Regions from separate parts of the Ochrobactrum sp. PL_is501 genome, predicted to be linked through region 3. Evidence: predicted binding sites of a transcription regulator. Region 3 holds the regulator's gene; each other region holds the start of a gene.
The links. Region 3 encodes PhoB, which activates phosphate uptake and scavenging genes when phosphate is short. Its sites were predicted from a motif close to TGTCATNNANCTGTCAT; they were not measured.

Region 1 (5,975 bases), on a different contig from region 3:
CCTCCATCATCGGTTTTATCGTGATGGCGCTCTTTGCCATTGCAGGCGCGCAGATACTTGGCATGTTCGGCATTACCATCGGCGCGTTCCGCGTGGCTGGCGGTCTTCTCCTGTTCTGGATCGCCTTCGAAATGATTTTCGAGAAACGGACAGAGCGCAAGGAAAAGAGCGCCGAGGTTGCCATCACCAAGGACCATATCCGCAATATTGCCGCCTTCCCGCTCGCCATTCCGCTGATTGCCGGTCCGGGCGCGATTTCGGCCATTGTGCTGACCTCAAACTCCTTCGAAGGCGTGGGGCCTAAAGCAGCCCTCCTCGGCGTCATCTTCGTCTGCCTGTTCATCACCTATCTTGTGCTGCTGCTGGCGGAGCGCGTCGACCGGTTCCTTGGCGAAACCGGCCGTTCCATCCTGACCCGCCTCCTTGGCGTCATTCTGGCAGCGCTGGCCGTTCAGTTCGTGGCCGATGGCATCAAGACGCTCATTACCGGCTAGGCGGATTTCTGCGCCTTCTTGCCGATCATGGCGTGACGTAGTTTCGACGAGAACCAGTCGATCACGGCAACGGCAACCAGGATCATGATGATCAGGAACGAGACGTCCTGAAGGTTCAGAACCTTGATCTGCTCGGCCAGATGCGCGCCAATGCCGCCTGCCCCGACGATGCCGATGATCGTCGCCGAACGGGTGTTCGACTCGAAGAAATAGAGCACCTGACTGCCAATCAGCGGCAGAACCTGCGGCAGCACACCGAAGCGATAACTGTGCAACTTGCCGCCGCCCGACGAGACAATGCCTTCGACGGGCTTTTTATCCGCGCCTTCAATGGCTTCTGAAAACAGCTTGCCGAACGCGCCGAAATCCGAGCAGGCGATGGCGAGAATACCGGCAAACGGCCCAAGCCCTACCACCGAGACCCAGATCAGGGCCCAGATCAGCGTGTCGACGCCGCGAATGGTATCGAGGAAGCGGCGGATGCCAAAATGCAGGAACACATTCGGGATAATGTTCTTCGCTGCCAGAAAGCCGAACGGGAAGGCAAGGATCGCCGCCAGCAATGTGCCGAGATAGGCAATCGCCAGCGTTTCCATCATCGACCACAGATAAAGGCTGAAACGCCCGCCGGAGGATGGAGGCATCATCATCAAGGCGAAATCGCCAAGCCGACCGAGGCCGTTCAGAATGCGCAGCAGCGAAAAATCCAGCCAGTAAAAGGCGAACCAGAGTGAAGCGATAAGCGCTACGGTTAAAATCGCCAGATTGCGCCATGTGCGGCCATTGCCGAACAGATCGGCATATTCGGCCCTCAATTCCTTTTCGTGCGCATGTGCCTCACGCGAGAGAGTTTGTGCAATGTCGGTCATAATTCTCTCTTTTGTTTGAGCATGATCTTTCTCAACCAATGCGACCAAGCAGTGCATGTCGCACACGCTGCGTAATGAGATCGATGACAACAATGGTCACGATGATCAGAAGCAGGATGGCGCTGACATCGCTGTAATAGAACTGGCGGATGGAGGTGAGCAGTTCCTGCCCGATGCCGCCTGCCCCCACAAAGCCCATGACGGAAGCGCCGCGCACGTTGATTTCAAAGCGCAGCAGGCCATAGGAGGCGAAATTGGCGGCCACTTGCGGCAGTACGGCAAAGCGGATGACCTGCAGGCCGGAACCGCCGGATGCGCGAATGCCTTCAACCGGACGCATGTCGATATTCTCGACCACTTCCGAGAACAGCTTGCCCAGCGCCCCTGTCGTGTGCAGCATCAGCGCCAGAACACCAGCCATCGGCCCAAGGCCGAAGGCGATGACGAAAAGCAGCGCGAAGACGATTTCCGGAACCGTGCGCAACAATTCCAGTCCGCGACGGACTATGAAGCGCACCGTGGAATTGGGGGCCATGTTGGATGAGGCTGCAAAGGCCGCAGCGAAAGCAACGACTGCGCCGATCAATGTCGCCAGATAGGCAATCAGCAGCGTTTCGAACAGCATCTTCAGCCAGCCGCCGAGGTTCCAGTACCAGGCAGCGAGATCGCCCCAGAAATTGGCAATGGTCAGATCCGGCAGAATGCGGCCGAGATAGCTTGTGAAGCGAAATAGATTTTCGACCAGTGTGCCGGGCCGAACATCGGCAACGACGGAGGCAGCAATGGCGACAAGGACAAGCGCAAGGAGAAGCGCGATACCGTAGAGCCGCCGTTTACCGACTTCCCTGCGATAATCGGCAAGCAGGCTCTTTGCACCACTGCCGTCGAGTGAGGATACCGTCATGCGAGATTCCCTAACAAAAGTGCCCGAAGCTTTTGCGGCTTCGGGCACTTCAATTGTTCTACGGATCAGGACTTGCGAGCCTTGTCGTTGAACTTGAGCATTTCGATGATCGGCTCGTAGTCCTTGGCTTCGGTGGCTACGAATTCCTGATCCTTGCCGTCGGAAAGAGCGTCAAAACCAGCCTTGTCCTTCTTCGGCATGTCGAGGAAGGCTTGCTTGATGTCGGCCTTCAGCTGGTCCGGCAGGGTGCTGAGAACGGCGAACGGGCCTTCAGGAAGGAAGTCCGATTTGAAGATGACGCGGAAATCGTCCTTCGTCATCGCCTTGCCGTTGGCATCCTTCAGAACGCCGCGGCTGACCATGCGGGTCAGGTTGGAATCGTCTTCCGAGTTCCAGGAGTTGGCAGCCGCATCGGCGGTGCCCTGTGCCAGAGCGAGAACTGCGTTTTCATGGCTGCCAGCGAAGAAGTTCTTACCGAAGAACGTATCGACGCTATAGCCCTCGCGATTGAGGAAGAAGCGCGGCGCATTGTTGCCCGAGGTCGAGTTCGGATCGACCAGAGCGATGGTCTTGCCCTTCAGGTCGTCCATTTTCTGGTAGGGGCTGTCGGCGCGAACGTAAACGACCGAATAATAGCCATTGACGCCGGTATCGTGACGCTGGTTGACGAGCGGCGTGGTTTCAACGCCGGTCATGACGGCGCGGGCATAGGACGCCGGGCCATAGAATGCGATCTGGATGTTACCGGCGCGCTGGCCTTCGATGACGGCTGCATAGTCGTTGGCAACGCGCAGCGTAACCTTGGTACCGAGTTCCTTGCCGAGATAGGCAGCCAGAGGCGCATAGCGGTCGGAAGTGGTCGAGGCGTTTTCCGCCGGGATCACGCCCAGAACGATTTCCGGATAGTCTTTGCTCCAGTCAGCAGCCTGAGCGGTGGAAGCCATCATTGGCATGGTCAGCGTTGCGGTAAGCGCAGCAGCCGCCAGAAAGTTTCTACGGTTAAGCATAGGTATCTCCTGTTAATCCTGAGTTTGGAGCGTGTTTTTTCCTGAGCTCTGTGCGCTCAGGCGGAAAGCTGACGCAGAACGGCTTCAGCCGACTGCGGAACTGGCATTGGCAATGGCTCATCCTGCTGCTCATCGGCATCGATGACGTCAGCGGCTTCCATGCCGTACAGGTCGCGGGCTGCCATTTCGGTCAGCATAGAAGGCGTGCCGCGGAATACGATCTTGCCAGCAGACATGCCGACCAGACGGTCGCAATAGCTGCGCGCAATATCGAGCGAGTGCAGATTGCAGAGAACCGTAATGCCATATTCGCGATTGATGCGGCGCAGCGCGTCCATGACACTGCGGGTGTTGCGCGGATCGAGCGATGCAATCGGCTCGTCGGCGAGAATGATGCGGGGCTGCTGAACAAGCGCGCGCGCAATCGCCACGCGCTGCTGCTGGCCACCCGAAAGCTCGTCGGCACGGTGCGCCGCAAGATGCGCTATGTCGAACTGCTGCAAGGCGGAAAGAGCGATCAGGCGTTCTTCATCGCTCCAGACGCGCAGGAGCGATTTCGGCGTCGAAACATAGTTCAGGCGTCCCATCAAAACATTCGTCAGAACATCGAGGCGGTCGACCAGATTGAAGTGCTGGAAAATCATCGCGCATTGCGCGCGCCAGTCGCGCAGCGCCGAACCTTTCAGCCCCGTAACGTCGCGACCATCCCAGTGAATGGTCCCTTCAGAAGGCTCGACAAGGCGATTGATCATGCGCAAAAGCGTTGACTTGCCCGCGCCCGAGCGCCCGATAATTCCCACAAACGTGCCGGGTTCGATTTCGAGGTCTACGCCCGAAACCGCCACCTTGTCATTATAGCGGCGCGTTATGTTTTTCAGTTGAAGCATGAATTCTTCTCCATTCATGCTCACTCTGAATGGCTTCCATGACACTGCAATGAAAGCACAATGACGTTTGTGTAAATTTACACGTCACTATAGGAAATCTAATCAAGCGATTGTTTTAACGCTGATTTCTTGCAGATGGCACAGGAAGGCTTTTGTGGATAGGCCGACTTCACCGGAATTGTCTATTGTGACAACGTCTCCCGCACCGTCATCGAAGCTGACTTCACGCGCCAGTCGCGCCACGATTTCCTCGCGGCTTTCGCGGCCGCGCGATGCGAGCCGCTCCGCCAGAACTTCCGGTCGGGCCGTTATCACGACCACCGAACGCGACGCATAGAGTCTGCGAATATCGCTGAGAACCCGGCGCGAAACATTGGCGATAACCACCGTTCCATCCGCGATTTCCCCCTCCAGCGATTTCGGCAATCCATAGCTCAAGCCATGCGCCTGCCAGTGCAGGGCGAATGCACCCTCACCCGCCGATTTCGCGAACGCCGCTTCGTCCAGACTGTCGTGATCTTCCGTTCCCGGCATTTGCGGGCGGGTGATGGTGCGACGCACGAAGTGAAAACGCGTGTCGCCCGCAAGAGCCACACGCGCCGCATCCATGATCGTATCCTTGCCGGCCCCGCTGGGGCCGACGACGGCGACGAAACAGCCTTTCGGCCTCTTGGATTGCATCTGCATCAAAGCACCCGTTCGCCTTCACGCCACACCGTGCGGACAACCGGAATCGCGCCTTTCGGACGTACACGGACCAGATCGGCGCGCTTGCCGATGGCGATCTCGCCGCGATCATCCATGGCCATCGCGTCGGCAGGATTCTTGGTCACAAGGCGGATGGCATCGGGAAGCGCAATCGGTCGTTCGCCGGAAGCCAGACCGAAAGCCGACTGAATGAGGCTGAAAGGAATGTAATCCGAGGAAAGAATGTCGAGGCTGCCATTGTCCACCAGATCGCGCGCGGCAATATTGCCGGAATGCGAGCCGCCGCGAACGATGTTCGGCGCGCCCATGAGGATCGAGAGGCCCGCGCCTTTCGACGCGTTGGCGGCTTCCATCGTGGTCGGGAATTCGGCAATCCGCACGCCATGGTCGAGCGATTCATCGACATGCGCACTGGTCGCATCGTCGTGGCTCGCCAGAACGATGCCGCGCGTTGTCGCCAGTTCGGCGATGGCGCGCCGGTGTCTGGCGGAATAGGCGTCCGAATCCGCCATGCGCTTTTCACAATGCACCCGGAACTCCTCATCCGTGAGCTTCATCTTGCGCATGTAATAGGTGCGATAGGTCTCAAGATCAACGAATTGCCGCTGTCCGGGGGCGTGATCCATGAGCGAAGCAAGTTTTACGCGATCATCGCCTGCGAAAAGCTCGAATGTTTCGAGACAATCGGCAGAGGAAACTTCGCAGCGCAGATGCAGGAAATGGTCGGCACGCAGGCGGTTTTCGCGCACGCCGCTTTCAATCGCATCCGCGAGCATCCGCATATCCTTGCCGACGAAATCGCGGTCATAGTCGGAGCCGACGCGCATCGCGTCGAATACGGTGGTGATGCCCGATGCCGCCACTTGCGCGTCATGCGCCTGCACGGCGGCATCGACATTCCAGCGCACTTTCGGGCGCGGCGCATAGTGGCTTTCAAGCTGGTCGGTGTGCAACTCGATCAATCCCGGAATGATATAATCGCCATCCATGTCGTCGCCGCCATTGGCGCTGCCCTGATCGATGGCTGCGATCTTGCCGTCACGGATCAGGATGGAGCCGGAAATAATCTCGTCAGCGAGCACGATCCGCGCGTTTTTCAGAACGAT
Region 2 (5,975 bases), on a different contig from region 3:
ATCGCTTCTTCCCAAGGCAGGTCCTTGGTGAGACGAACTTCCTCAAGCCAAGGCTGGCCGCGTTTCCAGCCGAGTTCCGAGATCATGCGACCGGCAGTCATCATGGCATCGGGAACGCTGTTCTTCAGATCGACCTTGCCATCGCCGTCGCCATCGACGCCGCGCTCAAGATAATCCTTCGGCAGAAGCTGCATCATGCCGATTTCGCCAGCCCATGCGCCGGTGGTCGCCGCATCGACAACGCCCTGATCGAAGAGCTTGAGAAGAGCGATCAGCTGCGGGCGGAACAGGTCCGGGCGGCGGCAGTCATAGGAAAGGGTGACAAGTGCGTTGAGCGTATCGAAATCGCCCTGGATCGCGCCGTAATCGGTTTCAAGACCCCAGAAGGCGGCAAGCACTGGCCCGGGAACACCATAGGTGTCCTCAACCTTCTTGAAGACATCGGCATATTTGACCAGATTGTCACGGCCCTTCTTCAGGCGCGCTTCCGAGATGAGGCGCTTGGAGAACTCGGTGAAGGTCAGATTGAAAACAGTCTGCTTGCGGTCGCGGTCGAGCACTTTCTGCTCAAGCATGGCCTTGTGCAGTTCGGCTATGCCCTTTTCGCCGACACCGGCGTCGCGGGCTTCCTTGGTCAGATTGTCCATCCACTGGCCGTAGTCGATTTCGCATTCCGGCTTTGGAAGGTTGACGGCGTTTTCGGTTGGCGTTGCCGCAGGCGCGGCAGAAGCAGCGGCCTGTGCACTGGACATGGTTGTCGACGCGAGCAGGGCGGCTGCGATAACTGAAGCAAAAAACTTCATTGGTAACTCACACTAATGATCGGGAGCAGGCGGCTCCCTTCCGAGGATTGTTTTGCTATTGCCCCAACAAGCCTCGGAAATGAAGCAAAACTTCGTGTGAACTGCCAAACCGGGCCGTGTTAGCGGACCTTGTTGCTTTCCAGCCACTTTTTCCACGTGTTGGCATCGCCAGCGAAGACATTGATGTCTGCGTCGCCCTTGATGCCGGGAATGGAGCCGGTGCCGGTATATTGCCAGAACGTCCACGGATGCGGACCATATTTCTCGTCCGGATGACCGGCAACGGAGCGCAGCCAGAACGGATAATCCGCCATCTGCCGCAGGTCGTTGTCATCGAAGAAATCGACCGTCGTGTAGATGATCGGGCGCTTGCCGTAATGCTTTTCCAGCGCTTGCAGGAAGATGCGCATTTCCTTGCGCACGACAGCCGCGTTGGGGCGCAGCTTGCAGGTCGGCGATTGCGGGTTCCATTCCATGTCGAGAACGGGGGGAAGCGCGCCGGGGTCACGCGGCACGTTCTGGATATACCAGCGCGCCTGCTCGATCGCCGGGCGGCAGAAATAATAGAAGTGATAGGCACTGCGTGCGATGCCTGCCTGACGGGCGCCGTTCCAGTGTTCCTGAAACCGGTCATCGACACGGTCGCCGCCTTCGGTCGCCTTGATGAAGGCGAAGGAAATGCCGCTGGCGCGAACGGCGCTCCAGTCAATATTGGTCTGATATTTGGAAACGTCCGTGCCGTGGATCGGATAGTGCCACGGTGTCTTGCCTGTCCAGTCATGCGGGTCGCGATCACCGAAACGCGGTGCCTTCACAGAGCCCGATGGCGGTGGAATCCGGGCGACCGAACCACCTGATTTCTTTACGTCGGAAAAGTCGTAGTCCACCGTCGTGCAGGCGGAAAGGAACAAAGCGCCGAGGGCGAGAATGCTGCAGCAGGCCAGACGGTTCATAGAGTGGTTCCGTGTCGCGAATCAGTCCTCTAACGGTTACGCGATCCGGAGCCGGACGTCACCAGTCTGGCGGGCAAGTTTGCCGCTAATCTATTGGAGCGGTCGGCATTGCCGAACGAATGACCGCTATCCAGGCAAAACCGCGATACAGAATGCGCTTTTCAACGGTGGCGCTGCGCTCCTGGGCGAGCTGTTCGCAAACCGCAAACAGGTCGCTGCGCGGCGTGACATGAAACCATTCCAGCCATTTGAACAGCGCTTTTCCAAACCAGCGCGGCAGGCGGGCCTGATCGCCAAAATCGACGATATGCAGTTCGCCGCCTGCATTGAGGTGCCGGATGCTTTCACGGATGACCGACTGCCATTGCGGGATCATCGACACGGCATAGGAAATGAAAATCCGGTCAAAGCCCGATTGTCCGAACAATCGCTCGGGATCGAATTGCGCGGCATCGGCACGCTCAAGCCGGACGCGGCTTTCGATACCGGCGCGCTCCGCAGCCCGGCGGGCCGTATCCAGCATTTCGGCGGAAATATCGATGCCGAACAGTTTGGCGTCTGGATAATGTTCGGCAGCTTTCACCAGATTGCGGCCTGTGCCGCAGCCAATCTCCAGAACCGTGCCGTTTTCGGGAACGGCCAGCCCCGCGACCATCGGATCGCGGCCCAGAAGGTAATATTTGCGGGTGGCATCGTAGAAGTGCCGCTGACGGCGGTAGACCCGATCCATGAGGTTGGCGTGGTCGATACCCTGAACGCTCCATGGGCTACGCAGCATGTCAGGCGTCCTTCAAGATATAGAGGTGGAAGCCGCCATAAATCGACGAGCGGTCCCGCTCATGCAGGGCGCGGGACTCATCCGCCTGATATGCCCAGCGACCCAGTATCTCTGGCGCCACCCGTCCGGGAAGCAGGCTCGGTTCGGCGGCGGTGCGGAAGATGACGCGGGCATTGGGCGCGGCCGTGCGGGTGATTTCGCTCCACAGCGCGTTGAGCTGCTCGTCATTCATCCAGTCCTGCGCGTCGAGCAGAATATAGCGGTCGACGGAAGCGGCGGGCTTGGCCGCGAGAAAGTCGGTATAGCTCGCGTTTTGCACCGTCATGCGATCAGCGCGGGCGCGCACCGTTTCGAAATTGCCGCGCGATAGATAAGGCGGAAGCGGCCCGGTCTCTTCATCGCCGCCATAGCCGCGCCCAAAGGCCTGCCAGGCGAAATAATTATCGGCGAGGGGAAAACCGCAGGCGAGTTTTTCAAGGCGGCTGCGCAGAACAAGCGCCATGTCGCCATTTCCGGCGGTGGCAAGGGCGTCATATTGCTGTGGCGGTATGCCGAGCCCGAACAGGGAGGATTTGCGGGCTGTGGCCCATCGCACCATGCGTTTTTCAAAAAGCGGCGCCAGCGCTGTGTCGAAGAAGCTGCGCTGCTCTTCCATCGTGCGCGCCTTCAAGATGTCGCGCGGATCGATCCCATAGAGCCGCGCCACGCGGTGCCCCATGCCGATAAAGACGCCAAGCAAGCCGTGGCGATAGAGGTTGCGCCAGAAAATGGAAATGCGCTGGCGGCCGTTCCATTTGCGCTTTTCCCAATAGGCGCGGCTTTCGCTGTCGAGATGCGGGCGGATAAAGCGCTTGTAGGCGGCAAGATTGGTCTTGTCGTCGGCCTTGCCGTAGAAGCGGTAGAAAGCGTTGTAATCGGGCAGGTTTTTGATGGCAGCGAGCTTAAGCCGGTTGAACGCGACATGCGCACGATTGAGATCCACCGCCTCGACGCATGCCGGATCGGCGGTCAGATAGGACATGGCATTGCACCCGCCGGAAGCGATGGTGACGATGCGGTGGCCCGGCTCGATGGCGAGCGCGGCCATATCGACTTCCGGGTCTTCCCAGATTTGCGGATAGACCAGCCCCTTGAACAGCCAGGCGAACAATCTTTCGGAAAAGCCTGCGCGCGAGAGAGCGTTGTTTTGTGTCACAGCACGTTTGAGAATTGTGCCGCCTGCTGCACTGTCAGTCATCAAGAGTTCCCCTGAACACGAATCCCGGCTTCGGTTTTGCGAAGTTAAACATCGTCCAATGACAGGCGCGTGACGAAATAATTGCGGGCTTATAAACAGGGGAAATTGGGCTACTGCTCTGTAATACTATCGCTTTATTACGTTCGGTAAGACTATTTGAGAGAACTTTTTCGCGCTGTTGCCGTTTTTCCGTGTGAAGGTCCGACTCGACAGGGCTTCTGTGTCGATAAGCGACCGTAAAGGTGATTGGCCGGCAAACCGGCCACGCACGGAGAACAGAGAGGCGTTTGGCAAGCTTGCCAGTGATGCCTGAAACCAGGCCAAGAGCCTAACCTAGGAAGGAGAGCCTAAGTGAAGAAGTTTCTGATTGCTTCTGTTGCCGCCGTATCGCTTCTCGGTCTTGCAGCTTGCAACGACAAGAAAGACGACACGACCAACGCGCCTGCACCATCCGCGCCGACAGCGCCAGCGCCTTCGAATAATGACACGACGCCAGCCCCGACCACGCCGGCACCATCGACGCCGGGTACAGGGACCGCACCTTCCAACTAAGGGTGCGAAGTTGTGACTGCTTTGCAGGCGGGTGGCGATCCGGTGTCGGATCGCCATTCGTGCTTGACGGCTTCGGCCGGTTTCGGATTTGACATGAGCGTTAAGGCAACCATAGTGGGAAAAGACGCGCACTCTGCGTTTTCCGTGTTTCAACGCAGGCTCGGTTCGGTTATGGCTTTTGTCATGAACCGTAACTTTCTGTTTTTCATCTCTGCGATTGTGCTTGTTGCGCTTGCTGCTTGCGGCAAGGGAAGTGACGATACTGCTGCCACGACCAAGGGCGGCGAACAGGACGCCGCTGCCATATCGCAGCCTGCGAAACCGGCAGAAAACACAGGCACGGAAAAAGGTCCCGATCTGGTCAAGTCGCTTCGCGAGAGTTCAGGCGTGGTAACGCCGGAAGAAAAAGCCGCTGCCATCGAACGGGCACGCGCTAACGCGGTTGCAGCTGCGCAGTCCGTAGGGCAGACGGATGAGCAGGCACAGGCGGCAGGGGAGGCTGCGGCTGCTGTCGCACAGCGCTCTTTCAATGAGCGCGAGCCCCAGCAATAATGTGAGAGCCTGTTCCGAAATCACCATTTTCGCCGCGGCCCGCCGCTTTTTGATTCAGGCTCCAAGCCTGCGGCGCGGTATTCTTTCTAAATATTTGTTTTTTCGACTTTCGCTCGTGCGGGCGGTTTTCAGTTCATTTGGAATTCTATAGAAAAGTCCCATGTCGATTTGGGTTCGCATTGGTGAGTTTGTCACGTCCGTGGCGTCGAATGCCATTACTGGCGTTATCGAAGCCGTGCGCACCGTTTTTGAAGGCGATGCTGACACGCGCCGCCGGGTGGCATTCTCCATCGCGATGATCGCGCTTTCCGCCAAGATGGCCAAGGCCGACGGGGTCGTCACCCAGGATGAAATCCGCGCCTTTCAGGACATATTTGCCGTGCCGAAGGAAGAGACGGCGCATGTCGCACGGCTCTACGATCTCGCCAAGCAGGATGTCGCGGGCTACGAAACCTATGCGCGTCAGCTTGCAGGATTGTGCAGCGAAGGGCAGACCGACTGCCATTTGCTGGAAGACATCCTCGACGGGCTTTTCCATATCGCCACCGCCGATGGCTATGTGCACGAAAAGGAAATGGCCTTTCTTGCAGGCGTGGCGGATATCTTCGGCTACGATGAGGTTGCTTTCGACCGCATCGCGATCAGGCATGTCCAGCGCGGCGCTGACGATCCCTACGCTATTCTGGGACTGGAGCGCGGCGTTTCCTTCGAAATGGCCCGCAAGCGTTATCGTGCGCTGGTCAAGGAGCATCACCCGGACCGGCTGGTGGCGGAAGGCTTGCCGCTCGAATTCATAACTATTGCCAACAGGCGTCTTGCGGCGATAAACGCCGCCTGGGCGAGTATCGAGAAGAATCTGGAGGCTGCATGAGCGGCGCGCGCGAAATCGAGAGCGAATTGTTGGAGGAGCTGGCGCTTGTCCAGCCCGATTTCGCCGGGGCAACGCTGGACCCGTCGCCCAATTTCGGTCCTCGCCGCGACGGCAAGGTGCCCGCCTTTCTGATCCTCCACTATACAGGTCTGGCAACCGCCGAAGAGGCGGTGCAGGTTCTGAAGTCGCCCGAGATGGAGGTTTCCGCCCATTATCTCGTCCATGAAGA
Region 3 (5,975 bases):
ATGTCGCGAAGCGATAGTCTCGCTTCCGTCAAAGCCCGTTCGACATAGGTCATCAATACTTCCGCGTGACCCTTGCCAATGTTTTCGCTCACATCGGCAAGCACCACATCGCCATCGGAAGCATAGACGGCAACAGAACACCACGAAGCGGCAGTATCGAGCGCAAGTATCTTCATGCGCAACCGGGTAAATCAGAATTTGCGCTGCGACAAGCCGTAACTTGGTGGAAGCCGGACCGGCGCCGTTTTTTTGCCGTTTCTCACGGAACAAAAACTGCCCACATGCATTTCACCCCCGGGTGCGGGAATGTTTTGCGTTGCCTTGAAGGCAACGAAGGCCCCCTCCGGCAAATCGAGCCTTCTAAGGATCTGGCGGGTTCGTTTGTGCTGGAATAGCTGCCCACGATCATGAGCGACATTCTCCCAGTCTCTCCAAGCCGGATCGAGCAAAAGGATGTGAGGATAAAATGTCCAACAAGTCGATGCATGCAACCCGCAACGATCTTCCTTCCAATACGAAGACGACAATGATCGCCCTGCTCAACGAAAATCTGGCCGCGACAATCGATCTTGCCCTCATCACCAAGCAGGCTCACTGGAACCTCAAGGGGCCGCAATTCATCGCCGTTCATGAAATGCTCGATGGTTTTCGCGGCGACCTCGACGAACACGTCGATACGATTGCCGAGCGTGCCGTACAGCTTGGCGGAACAGCCTATGGCACCACGCAGGTCGTGGCGAAGGAAACCAGATTGAAGCCCTATCCGACCGACATTTATGCCGTTCATGACCATCTGCTGGCATTGATCGAGCGTTATGGCGATGTCGCCAATTTGCTGCGCAAATCGATCAAGGATGCCGACGATGCCGGCGATGACGACACGGCGGATATTTTTACCGCGGCTTCCCGCAGCCTCGACAAGGCGCTGTGGTTCCTCGAAGCTCATGTTCAGGAAAAGAACTGACCGAACGGATATAGTGCAAAGGCCGGGAAATCCCCGGCCTTTGCATGATCAGTTAGCCCATTCGCCGCCGCGCATCACCGGCTCCCGGGTTCCGTCCGCGTTGATGCCATCCACGTCGATCTCGCCGGAGCCGATCATCCAGTCGATATGGATAAGGCTCGAATTGCCGCCCTGCGCCTTGATCTGTTCCGGCGTCAGCTTGGCGCCGTCGATAAAGCATTTGGAATAGCATTGGCCGAGCGCGATGTGGCTCGCTGCATTTTCGTCGAACAGGGTGTTGTAGAACAAAAGCCCGCTCTGCGAGATCGGTGAGGAATGCGGCACCAGCGCCACTTCGCCCAGACGACGCGCGCCCTCATCCGTATCCAGCACCTTGTTGAGTACTTCTTCACCGCGGCTTGCCTTCGCCTCGACAATGCGTCCGCCCTCAAAGCGAACCGCTATATTCTCGATCAGGGTGCCCTGATGTGACAAAGGCTTGGTGCTGGTCACATGGCCCTCGACACGCAGGGCATGGGGCGTCGTAAACACTTCTTCCGTCGGAATGTTCGGATTACAGGTAATGCCGTTTTTCGCCGTGGAAGCGCCGCCGTGCCATTCATGGCCGTCGGCAAGCCCGACAGTCAGATCAGTGTTCGGGCCTTTGAAATGCAGGGCGCGATAAGCCTTGCCGTTCAGGAAACGGGTGCGCCTGCGAAGCGCTGCATTATGCGCGGCCCACGCGCCGACCGGATCGTCGACGTCGACACGCGAAGCCGCAAAGATCGCATCGGACAGCTTGCGGGTCGCGATGTCCGCCGGGTCGTTCGGAAACATGAGCTTTGCCCATGCCGGGTTGGGATAGGAGACGATGTTCCAGTTGATGTCGAAACCGGCAATCTTTTCCAGCGCCGGCTGATAGGCCTTTGAATTGGCGCGGTTGGCGCGTGAAACCTTGGCCGGGTCCTGACTGGAAAGAAGCATCGGATTATCGGCGGCGATGGCCAAGCGGGCAGCACCGTCCGCATAGGCCTTCGCCATGCCTTCATAAAGCCAGTTGGCCGCGCGGTCGAAACTTGCATCGGGTGCGTTCTCGTAGCGGGCAAGAGCCAATTCGTCATCCACGAAGAATGGCGACACCAGTCCGGCTCCGGCCTTGTAGGCATGTTTGGCGATAAGGCGAACCAGCGGCAATGCGACGACCGGCGCGGTGATGACGAGATCCTGCCCCTCGCGCAATTGCAGACCGACACGAACGGCGACTTCCGCAAGACGTTCAAGTTTCACCGGATCGATGACTGGATTCAGCTGTTCATGAGCCATGGGTGGAAGACCTCTTTGGATATGGAATCACCGACAGTTTATCAGACGGCATAAATTCACCACCTTTTTTCCTGCCTTTCCGCTATAGTATTCACGCGGTCAGTTGCAGAAGAAAGCAGAAAGTAATGAATAAGAAAGTGCTTATCTTACTGGGCGTTACCGGCCTTCTGGCCGGCTGCGTGACGATGACGCCCGAACAGCGCCGTGCGGCTGACGAGCAAACCTGCCAAAGCTATGGCTTCAAACCCAGGACCGATGCTTTCGCCAATTGCCTCATGCGGCTCGACCTCGATCGCAGAGCCGACAGGCGCGCTTGGCAGAATCAGGTGGATTTCTACGACACGCCGATGGTGATCTATCGCCCGATATACCGGCCCTGACGCCTTGTGCCGAAAACGGCGACTCTTGGTCAAATCAAAACGCCGGCCTGAAGCAAACAGGACCGGCGTTCTGATTGATCAAGTGCAGATCAGCTTTTTATAGCGGCGCTTCCGGCCTGTCCTGAGACAGGAGAAGCGCGCCGATGGCGTCAGCCTGCTTCTGGCTTGCCGGACCATAGCCGAGCGACGTCGGCTGCGGAGCGGTCGTATCGAATTGCGGCTGATAGGAGGCCATTTGCATGGGGTTCTCCTGCTGAGTTGCAGGGACACCGCGATGACGCGCCAGGCGATCACCGCGGACCTGCGGACCGGCGCCGCCGTTCTGTTCCGCGCTTTGAGCCTGGGAAGCCTCTGCGAGCGCCACCTGAACTGTCGGTGCTGCGTCCGGAACCGGGCCCGTCTGCGGCAGGGTCACGTCATAGGATGGATCTTGAGGAACGGAAGGCGATTGCGGCGAATAGGCGAGCGCAAGATTGTATGGTTCCTGCGGAACCGGATTCTGGAGCGAGCCGTCGCGATTGCGCTTCTCATAGAAGGAATTGCCGCCAGCGACGAGCACATAGTGCATGTTGTTGTAGGGGAACTTCAGGCCCGCCGTATGGAAGAACATGGCGTTCTTGAGCTTCGGATGACGCTGCCCCTTCAAGACTGCATCGGCAGTTGCCTGAACATCAGGCAGCGCCTTGGAATTCATCTTGCGGGTGAGAACACCGGGTGCGAACTGGTTCTTCTGACCGACCACACCGCAAATCGTATCAGGATAACGGCCCGATGCGAGACGATTCATGACGACCGTGCCGACAGCCAGAAGCCCGTCGGGACTCGAACGGTTGGATTCGAAGAACATCGCGCGTTCAAGACATTCCTTGTCACGCGCGGTGTAGGTGTAGGTCTTCACGCCATTGACGGATTTGACGTGGCTTGCCGCCGTCTTTTCCGAATTGGCTTTTCCCGAAGTCCCGGTCGTCGTGCAGCCGGTCACCACGAAAGGCGCAACCACCAGCCCGATAAGAACGGGCAATTTCCACTTCGCGGCGCGCGTCAATGGCTCAGTCTCATGTTAGGACCCTTAACTGATCCAGTCATACGTTCAGGCAGACACATCCGAAACGATGCGCGGGAACGTCTGACTGCGGTGCAAGTCAAAGAGGACGAAGATCAAAATCGCTCATCCTACTGTCGCTCAATCGAATTCAAGGTTTTGGAATTTTTAGGCCAAAAAAAGGCGAAGCGTCAAATCCCAACGATGCAGGAGGCGACCAGACAGCCTCAAATGAATCCCGAATCGAGAGTGCGAATATGCCTACAAGCCATTTAAATATATTAATAATTTATTAACGAGAATTACGAATTCAGATAAGATATTGATTTAATGCGATTCAAATTCTCGCAATACACGCCATATCGCTGCCTTAATTCGTGTTTGCTTGGATAGTTTTCCCGACCACATTCATGCTGCTTCAAATGACCTGCAAAAATTGGGTTTTTCGTGGGTTCCGTTGGTTGCCGTCAACTTTGGAAACATATTTGTAACATCGCGTGAAAACGCCTAATTGGCGCGGGTTTTGACCCGGCTGATGCGAATCGGGTCAGCATTGCCCAGGGCCTATCACCCGTGAAACGGCCCGCCACGATGAACATGACGGGCCGATCAAGAGCTGTATTTGAGAGTTTCGAAACGGTGTCGATCAACCGAAAGAATAACCGGCGCCGCGAACGGTCCGGATCGGATCAAGCGCACGACCGACATTGATTGCCTTGCGAAGCCGCCCGACATGGACGTCCACGGTGCGATCATCCACATAGATATCGGGACCCCAAACGCCATCCAGAAGCTGGCTGCGCGAGAAGACACGGCCGGGCGACATCATGAAATATTCGAGCAGCCGGAATTCCGTCGGTCCAAGACGAACTTCCTTTTCCTTGCGGTAAACCCGATGCTGCTGACGGTCCAGAACAAGATCGCCCACTTTCAGCACGTGAGACAGGATGCTCGGATTGGAGCGGCGCAGCATTGCTTTGACGCGGGCCAGAAGCTCCGGCGTTGAAAATGGCTTTACGACATAATCGTCGGCGCCGACGCTTAAACCGCGGACGCGTTCACTCTCCTCGCCACGCGCCGTCAGCATGATGATCGGCAGGCGCTCGGTTTCCGGCCACTGGCGCAGGCGACGGCAAAGCTCAATGCCCGATACGCCCGGCAGCATCCAGTCCAGAATGAGCAGATCCGGCACATTCTCGCGCAAGGCGATTTCGGCCTCGTCGCCGCGCAGCATCGTATCGACCTGATAGCCCTCTGCCTCAAGATTGTAGCGAAGCAGAACGCTCAGCGCCTCTTCGTCTTCCACCACAGCGATTTTGGGTGCCTGTGACATCCAGTATTTCCCTATCCAAATTCGGCGGGCGGTGGATACAATCCCCCCAATCGACCGCGTGCCGCCGCGCTATTCATACATTCTCAGCCGCCGGACCAAAGTCCGGCCGGTTGCAGTTCAGGGTTTACGCGCCTCATCCACGACAATACCGTGGCTCAGGTCTTCCTTGGGTCGCTCAGCCGGCATTTGCAGGCCGGTCACGATGTAATAAACAGTCTCCGCGATATTGGTCGCGTGATCGCCGATGCGCTCGATATTCTTCGCGCAGAACAGAAGATGCGTGCAGGCGGAAATATTGCGCGGATCTTCCATCATGTAAGTCAAGAGTTCGCGGAACAGCGACGTGTACATGGCGTCAATTTCGTCGTCGCGGTCGCGAACGACATTGATCTGCTGCACCGAACGCGACGCATAGGCGTCGAGAACGTCCTTCAGCTGGGTCAGCGCCAGTTCGGCCAGCGTTTCCAGACCGCGATAGAGCTTTACCGGCTGGCGTGATTCCGAAACGGCGGCAACACGCTTGGCAATGTTCTTGCCGAGGTCGCCCACGCGCTCCAGATCGGCGGAGATGCGGATCGAGCCGATGATCTCGCGCAGGTCCACGGCCATGGGCTGGCGCTTGGCGATAATCATGACGGCCTTGTCGTCGATCTCGCGCTCGCTGGCGTCGAGAATGAGATCGTCAGAGATGACACGCTGCGCGAGCGCATTGTCCGCATTGACGATTGCGGCGACCGACTGCTCGACCATACGTTCCGCATGTCCGCCCATCTCGGCGATCTTATGGGAGAGAAACTTCAATTCCTCGTCGTAGGAACGAACGGTATGCTGAGACGGCATAGTAGACCTCGTAATAAAAATTGCGGGGAAGCCGCACTGTCTGTTGAAACGCAGTTCCGGATCAGCCGAAGCGTCCGGTGATGTAGTCCTGCGTGCGCTTTTCGGTCGGCGCGG

Region 1: phnC (phosphonate ABC transporter ATP-binding protein) is a predicted target of PhoB. The motif match lies at 4,211-4,227, and genes of this name have one in related genera.
Region 2: AC0TOF_RS20495 (BtaA family protein) is a predicted target of PhoB. The motif match lies at 3,830-3,846, and genes of this name have one in related genera.

Annotation. Positions count from the first base shown of each region.
Region 1 is NZ_JBVPGR010000037.1:225,865-231,839, forward strand. Features, by position in the region: gene AC0TOF_RS16980 (MarC family protein) at 1-494, shown strand, start outside; gene phnE (phosphonate ABC transporter, permease protein PhnE) at 491-1,363, opposite strand; gene phnE (phosphonate ABC transporter, permease protein PhnE) at 1,395-2,267, opposite strand; gene phnD (phosphonate ABC transporter substrate-binding protein) at 2,333-3,274, opposite strand; gene phnC (phosphonate ABC transporter ATP-binding protein) at 3,331-4,161, opposite strand; gene phnN (phosphonate metabolism protein/1,5-bisphosphokinase (PRPP-forming) PhnN) at 4,264-4,842, opposite strand; gene AC0TOF_RS17010 (alpha-D-ribose 1-methylphosphonate 5-triphosphate diphosphatase) at 4,848-5,975, opposite strand, start outside.
Region 2 is NZ_JBVPGR010000040.1:201,196-207,170, reverse strand. Features, by position in the region: gene AC0TOF_RS20510 (lytic murein transglycosylase) at 1-803, opposite strand, end outside; gene AC0TOF_RS20505 (glycoside hydrolase family 25 protein) at 923-1,756, opposite strand; gene AC0TOF_RS20500 (class I SAM-dependent methyltransferase) at 1,842-2,534, opposite strand; gene AC0TOF_RS20495 (BtaA family protein) at 2,536-3,771, opposite strand; gene AC0TOF_RS20490 (hypothetical protein) at 4,123-4,323, shown strand; partial or broken gene AC0TOF_RS20485 (hypothetical protein) at 4,457-4,875, shown strand; gene AC0TOF_RS20480 (J domain-containing protein) at 5,036-5,746, shown strand; gene AC0TOF_RS20475 (N-acetylmuramoyl-L-alanine amidase) at 5,743-5,975, shown strand, end outside.
Region 3 is NZ_JBVPGR010000030.1:137,388-143,362, forward strand. Features, by position in the region: gene tsaB (tRNA (adenosine(37)-N6)-threonylcarbamoyltransferase complex dimerization subunit type 1 TsaB) at 1-176, opposite strand, end outside; gene dps (DNA starvation/stationary phase protection protein Dps) at 467-964, shown strand; gene AC0TOF_RS05640 (aminopeptidase) at 1,013-2,266, opposite strand; gene AC0TOF_RS05645 (hypothetical protein) at 2,392-2,646, shown strand; gene AC0TOF_RS05650 (cell wall hydrolase) at 2,744-3,691, opposite strand; gene phoB (phosphate regulon transcriptional regulator PhoB) at 4,335-5,021, opposite strand; gene phoU (phosphate signaling complex protein PhoU) at 5,139-5,861, opposite strand; gene pstB (phosphate ABC transporter ATP-binding protein PstB) at 5,923-5,975, opposite strand, start outside.